Regions from separate parts of the Methylorubrum pseudosasae genome, predicted to be linked through region 3. Evidence: riboswitches for the same ligand, from Rfam matches in the RefSeq annotation. Region 3 holds a riboswitch; each other region holds the start of a gene.
The links. Region 3 has a riboswitch for cobalamin ahead of M2437_RS20230 (TonB-dependent receptor). Riboswitches for the same ligand answer to the same signal wherever they lie in the genome.
Positions count from the first base shown of each region.

Region 1: it holds a riboswitch for cobalamin, as region 3 does, so the genes downstream of both, M2437_RS06520 (hypothetical protein) here and M2437_RS20230 (TonB-dependent receptor) in region 3, are expected to answer to the same signal.
Region 2: it holds a riboswitch for cobalamin, as region 3 does, so the genes downstream of both, M2437_RS25810 (CbtB domain-containing protein) here and M2437_RS20230 (TonB-dependent receptor) in region 3, are expected to answer to the same signal.

Region 1 covers NZ_JAQGDU010000002.1:1,206,355-1,208,612, forward strand. Annotated here, with positions in the region: partial or broken gene M2437_RS06515 (IS5-like element ISMex15 family transposase) at 1-403, opposite strand, end outside; cobalamin riboswitch at 605-799, shown strand; gene M2437_RS06520 (hypothetical protein) at 923-1,168, shown strand; gene M2437_RS06525 (hypothetical protein) at 1,316-1,708, opposite strand.
Region 2 covers NZ_JAQGDU010000002.1:5,270,577-5,272,834, forward strand. Annotated here, with positions in the region: gene cobU (bifunctional adenosylcobinamide kinase/adenosylcobinamide-phosphate guanylyltransferase) at 1-172, opposite strand, end outside; gene M2437_RS25800 (MarR family winged helix-turn-helix transcriptional regulator) at 254-745, shown strand; gene M2437_RS25805 (anthrone oxygenase family protein) at 732-1,154, shown strand; cobalamin riboswitch at 1,199-1,397, shown strand; gene M2437_RS25810 (CbtB domain-containing protein) at 1,439-1,621, shown strand; gene M2437_RS25815 (CbtA family protein) at 1,653-2,258, shown strand, end outside.
Region 3 covers NZ_JAQGDU010000002.1:4,077,906-4,080,163, forward strand. Annotated here, with positions in the region: gene M2437_RS20220 (hypothetical protein) at 1-360, opposite strand, end outside; cobalamin riboswitch at 949-1,148, shown strand; gene M2437_RS20225 (hypothetical protein) at 1,143-1,268, opposite strand; gene M2437_RS20230 (TonB-dependent receptor) at 1,270-2,258, shown strand, end outside.

The DNA.
Region 1 (2,258 bases), 2.9 Mb from region 3:
CAGAACCGGTCGGTGAGCGCGTGGATCTTGGTGGTGCGTCCACCCCGCGAGCGGCCGATGGCATGGCTTTGCTCCCCCCCTTTCCACCGGAGGCGCAGCGATGCGCCTTCACGGCCGAGGAGTCGATCAGCACCTGGGAGGGGGGCCAACCGGCCCGGGCCAGGGTCTCGAACAGATCCCTCCAGATCCCCTTGGCCGCCCAGCGCACGAAGCGATTGTAGAGGGTCTTCTTCGGGCCGTAGATCTCACGCGGGGCGTCCGTCCAACGCCCGCCCGACTTCAACACGTGGATGATCCCGCTGATCACACGTCGGTCGTCGACGCGCTCCTTACCCCGGGTGTCTGTCGGAAGGTGCGGTGCGATCTTTGCAAACTGCTCGTCGGTCAACCAGAACTCGCCCATTGGCTCCTCCCTCACCCGGAAGAAATCACAGGCACACCCGCCAAGCCAAACTTATGGGTCCGGAACCTAAGCCACTATCAAAGTAAAAGTGGACCTTCGCGGGTCACCGCAGGGGAGGCGGTCGAGCCGTGCCCACGGTTGGGTACGAAAAGGGTTTTGTGTATGGTGTTGCTGCAAAGCGACGGATTGCGCAGACGATGGCGGTAACATGCGCGTGACGGTTCCCCTCGGGGATCAAAAGGGAACGCGGTGAGGGGTAACCTGATGCCGCGGCTGCCCCCGCAACTGTAAGCGTCGAGCCTTCCGCCACCATGTCACTGGGCAGCCTCGCCCGGGAAGACGGTGAGAGGGCTGCGACCCGCGAGCCAGGAGACGTGCCGTCAGTCGTGGTCACACGCGAAACGCGTCGGGCGGGGTGTCCTGGCGGGTGTCGAAGCGCTGCCTTCCTGCGAGGAGGCGGTGAGCTGAGGCCTCGTTCGCGGTGACGTGCCACTGCCGTTGCCCGAGGCTCCATGTTCCATGCTTTCCGACGCACTCGCTCGTCAATCGAGCGCTCAGGTTCGGCCAGGGCGCACGAACCTCACGCCGCTCGCCGGCATGCAGGTGGGTGAGGAGGTGCGGGCTAGCTCGGGCCTGTTCAGCGGCTTCGTCGGAAAGTTCGTCGGCACTGCAGAGGGCGGCGCCGTTGGTGTCATCTCCCTGGAAGTGATGGGCTCGCCATTCGACTATCGGCTGCCGATCGAGGACATACAGAGGGTGGCGTGATACACCATTTCAAATTAAGTCTACGCACCGTTCCCCCTACGAGGGCCGCTTAAGATCCCATCCAGGATTTAGATCAGGCACCTCGCAAGGAAAGTAACGACCTGAGGACGAGACAACGGGTGCGGATTGCTGGCAGTTATCTTACTACTATTCACGACCAATATTAAACCATACGCTCTCCAGCACCATGGCGCGCCAGTCTGAATGCTGGGGATCCATATGCACAATGTACATGTTGGCTTCATCTAAGGCATCAAGGCCGCCAACAGCGTGAATACGCTCGCCGAGCCGGAGGAGTTCCTTCCAGTAGGAATCTCCAGTTAGGTCTGCGCCGACACGGCCGAGATCCGGCCCAAGCTGTGCCCTTCCGGGTACCTGCCATGTAGTGAGTACTCCTCCGTCGCGCACGGCACTGAAGGTTAGGCCAACGCGCTCGCTCTCAACCATGCTCCGCAGCAGAGCATCGGTGGCGACCTCCGTGCCAGAGCCTTCATTTCTGTGCACGAACGCCTCCTCAAACTGCTCAACAAAGGCGTTCATCGCCCGATGCCGCCTAGCCCATTGCAGCGTTTATGGCGGTACGTCCGGTCAGGCTTCGATCGCCACCGCAGCAATGTGGAATGCTTGATGTAACCCGCAAATCGCACACTTATGTCATCGGCGTGTGGAGCGGGCGGCGATGGCCCGGCTTCCGACAGATCAATCCCGAACTTTGGTGAGAGCAATTGCAGGTGATATCTACTGATGGCCGTCAGAAATACTTATAGAAAACACGCGGGGAGCAAATTAGCCGCTCGCACAGACTTTTGGAGCATAGTAACCGCTTTGATAGGCCCGATATTTGCGGTAATCAGAGCGGCAGCCGGCCTTGAATCACAATTTCGACCGCTGAACTGCCCTTTGGGTCAGCGAGTACGACCCCGACAGATCGGCCTTTGGACAAAAAAATGCGGGCGGCACCGGCGTCGAAAGCTCGCATCAAACTGCGCGGTATCGCCCTCAATCTGCCCGTCTCCAGAATATGTATTTCGGTCGAGATAGCTATCGATCTCATAGCTGACGATGCCGAGGTTGAGCAGATCATCCCCAA
Region 2 (2,258 bases), 1.2 Mb from region 3:
GCCGCGCCCGGTGCTCGTCGATGCGGACCCGCATCTCCTCGTCCCAGGCCTGCGCCGTGGCGATGTAGAGCCAGGGGGCGGGACAGGCCTCGATCAGCCGCTCGGCATAGGCGCTCTTGCCCGACCGCGCACCGCCGAGCACCAGGGTCATCCGGGGGGCGGCCTGAAGCATCCGCACCCTTTGCCCCACGCGCCGCCAGCGCGTCAAAGTCAGTCTATTGACAATATGCTGTCAAATCGGCAGCATATTGTCATGAAACGTTCAGATCATGAGGCCGCGGACGCCGCGACGGCTCTGGTGCTGGAGATCTTCCGGTCGAGCGGCGCGCTGCTGGCCGCCGGCGATCGGCTGGTGGGGGATTTCGGCCTCACCAGCGCCCGCTGGCAGGTTCTGGGCGCCGTCGCACTCGCGGCGCAGCCGCTGCCGGTCGCCCGCATCGCCCGCGACATGGGCATGACGCGCCAGGGCGTGCAGCGGACGGTCAATGAGCTGGCGAAAGCCGGCCTCGTGAGCTTCGCGGACAATCCCCACCACCTGCGCGCCCGCCTCGTTCTCCTCACGCCCGCGGGCCGGGATGCCTACGCGGCGGCGGCGGCGCGGCAGGCGCCCTGGGCGGCCGCACTCGCCCGCGATCTCGACCCTGCGGCGCTCAATGCGGCCCGCGCCCTCGTGCGGACCATCGGCGAGCGGGCCGGCGAACGCCGGAGCGGCGAACAACCGGGAGACCACGATGCTGATCGGTGAACTCGCCCTCGTCGCGGCGGCGGCCTTTGCCGGCGCCGCGCTCTATGTCGGCTTCGTGGAGCATCCGGCCCGGCTGGTCCTCGACCCGGCCTCCCAATTGCAGCAATGGCGCCCGAGCTATCGCCGCGCGACCCGGATGCAGGGCGGCTTGGCGCTGGCCGCCACCGCCCTCGGCCTGCTCGCCTGGGCGCGTACCGGCGATCCGCGATGGGGGCTCGGGGCGGCGCTCGCGCTCGCCAACTGGCCCTATACGATGCTGGCGATCATGCCGACCAACCGTGCCCTGCTCGCCGCATCGAGTGCCGATCCGGTCGTGGCGCCGCTGATGCAACGCTGGATCCGCCTGCACGCAGTCCGCAGCGGGCTCGGTCTGGCGGCGGTGGCGGCCTTCCTCTGGGCGCTGCGGTGATCGCGGCCGGTGCGGGACACGTTGTGCGTCCGTCCGCATCAGGCTATGACCGCTCCGTGACGGTGCCCCGGCAACGGGGTGAAAAGGGAATGCGGTGAGAGGTTTTCCAGAAGCCTCAATTCCGCGGCTGCCCCCGCAACTGTAAGCGGCGAGTTCCTGCCACGAGCCACCGGGTGATCCGGGAAGGCGGCAGGCACGATACCAGCCGCGAGCCAGGAGACCTGCCGTCCAGCGAAGTTTTGTTCTCGAACGCCGCCGGTGGGGCGGCCGGAGCTCGTGACCCGATGACGACTGCGACCCTTCAGACCCAGGCCGCCACCACCCGTTCGGCCGAGGGCGCCCGCGCGCTCCTCGTCGCCGCCTTCCTCGGCCTCGGTCTCGTCTTCGTGGCGGGCTTCGCCCCGGCCTCGGTGCTGCACAACGCGGCGCACGATTTCCGCCACGCGCAGAACTTCCCCTGCCACTGATCCGCGCATTCAGCGGCTTCAAAGCAGTTCCATGATCATCCGGTTGCTGTCGGCGGCGCTCGTCGCCGGCTTCCTCGCGTCCGTCGTCGCGACGGGCCTGCAGCTCACGCTGACCTCCCCGCTGATCCTTCAGGCGGAGACCTTTGAAGGCGAGGGCGCGCATGCCGCCCTACCGCCCTCCCGCGATGAGACCTCTTTCGCCGCCCTGATCGTCCCGGCCCACGCGCATGCGCATGGCGAGGGCGGACACGACCACGGCACGGCCGACGCGTGGCAGCCTGCGCCGGGCCTTCAGCGGATGGCCTTCACCGGTCTCGCCACGCTGGTCGGCGGCGTCGGCTACGCGCTGCTGCTCGCGGCGGTGATGCTGGCCCTGCGCCGTGAGCCGACCCCGCAGGGCGGACTCGTCGTCGGCATCGCCGGCTTCCTCGCGGTGGTCCTCGCCCCCGCCATCGGCCTGCCGCCGGAACTGCCCGGCATGGGGGCGGCGCCGCTCGTGCTGCGCCAGTCGTGGTGGCTGATGACGGTGGTGGCGACCGGGCTCGGACTCTACCTGATCGCCGTGCGGCGGGTGCCGCTGACGATCCTCGGTGGCCTCGTCCTCATCGTCGCGCCGCATCTCGCGGGCGCGCCGCAA
Region 3 (2,258 bases):
GAACGAAGGGGAGGCGTCGAACACCTCTCCCGCCACGCTCACCTCGCAGGCTTCGTCGAGAGCGCCACCGGCACAGAGCGCGAGGGCACGGGTGCGGCCCTGCATCTCCGCGGCCGCGACCCGGATCAGAAGCCTGCCGGCCAAGCGGACATTGCCTGCCGCATCCTCCGGCAACAGGCCGATGCAGGTGATCTCGTCGTCGGTCGCGTAGACGAGGTGGCAATGATCGAGCGTGACGCGCTCACCGACATGGTGACGGGCCGCCGCCGCGAAGGCCGCCGCGTCCGCATGCGCATCGACTGCGTGAGCCCCGGATGGAAGCAGGAGGGCGCTTAAGAAGAAAACGCATCCGATCCGCATGGAGGACCCCACCGAACGATTCCGACCGTGCAAACTTCGCAATTTGTGGGCCGGAATGGCTCAGGGGCCGGTGCGCTCTGGGATTCGGCGGCGTCAGCGGGTCTGGCCGGTCTGCGGAGCGTGGGTGTTCTGGTTGTCGGTCGGGCCGGTCCGCGTGAAGGCGAAAACGACGAGCCCTGCAAGGATCATCAGCACGACGGGAAAAGCGAACATCCAACGGGGCATGTCTGGCATCCATGAGGCAGCATTCGGACGACCGAAACCCCCGGGGGGCCGAATGGCTCCGCCGGAGCGGATGAGTTCGGAACCGAACATATGCAATGAATGCATGCCCGATCCGACGCGCCGGCGATTGCTTTGTGCACTGCAACCTGAGAAATCATGGCCATGCCGGATCGCGATGGCGTCGCGGTCCTGCAGCCCTTCTTGGGCGTTTCCTCCCTAGACTTCGGGCCGTCCTTCGGGGCGGCCTTTTTTCTTTTTGGCTGCCGTGCGGCTTTGCTCGCGGCAGGGTCCGTGTTTGTGGATCGCCCCTCACGCTGGCATCCCCAACAGCGCCGCGCGCATTGACCAGAGCGCCGCCTTGACCGTAGCTTGACCGTTGACGGTTCCCGCAAGGGATCAAAAGGGAACGCGGTGGAGGGCTTTCGAGCTCGATCCCGCGGCTGCCCCCGCAACTGTGAGCGGAGAGTCCTTCATCACCACGTCACTGGGCATGCCTCGCCTGGGAAGACGATGGAGGGCGACGACCCGCGAGCCAGGAGACCTGCCGTCAGCCGTGGTCACACGCGAGCCATGCCGGGCGGGGTGTCCCAGCAGGTGTCGAGACGCTGAAGGCCCATGGCCGGCAGTGGATCGGCCTCGGTCGCGGTGACGTGCCACCGTCGCTGCCGAGGCATCGTTTCCATCATGTTCCCCTTTCACCGCCGCTTCTGCGGCCGGTCCCTCCTGTCCGCCGTCGCCGCCCTGCCCCTCACGACGTCCGGTCCGGTTCGGGCCCGAGCACTCCTGACACAACTCGATGAGATCGCGGTGCAAGGCGGTGCCCGGATCGGCCTGCCCGCCAATGTGCCGGCCGACGCCGTCGGCACGGACGCCGCCGCAGCCCTGCGGACGCCGAGTCTGACGCAGTCCTCACCGGTCGGCCTCAACCTGCGCACGCCGTCGCGCTCGGCGAGCCGGCTCGGTCTCACGCCGCTGGAAACGCCCGCAAGTCTCGACATCATCTCGGGCGAGACCATCCGCCTGCGCGGCCAGACCAGCGTGTTAGAGGCCGTGTCGCAGAACGGCACCGGCATCACGACCTTCGGCTCGCCGGGCAACGGACTCGGTTTCTTCACCGCTCGCGGCTTTGCCGGGCAGAACTCGATCCAGACTTTGTTCGACGGAACCCGGCTCTATGTCGGCGCCAACACCGTCACCTTCCCGTTCGATACGTGGAACGTGGAGCGGATCGAGGTGCTGCGCGGGCCGGCCTCCGTTCTCTACGGGGACGGAGCCATCGGCGGTATCGTCAACGTCGTCTCGAAGAAGCCGCTGTTCACGCCGCTCAACGTCGCCCGCTTCGGGCTCGGCGAGGACGGCATCGCCCGCGCGGCGGTCGATTCGACCGGGCCCATCGGCGAATCCCTGGCCTATCGTCTCAATGTCAGCGGCAACCGTGCCGGTGGCTGGATCACGCCGGAGGGCGAATTCCGCAATCTCGCGGTCTCGGGCGCGCTGACGCTCCAAGCGAATCCGGAACTCGCCTTCACGCTCAGCCACGATTTCGGCTACCAGGAACCCACCCGCTACTGGGGCACGCCGCTGGTGAACGGGCGTGTGCCCGACACCATCCGCTTCAACAACTACAACGTCCGCGATTCGAAGATCGCCTGGACCGATAACTGGACGCAGTT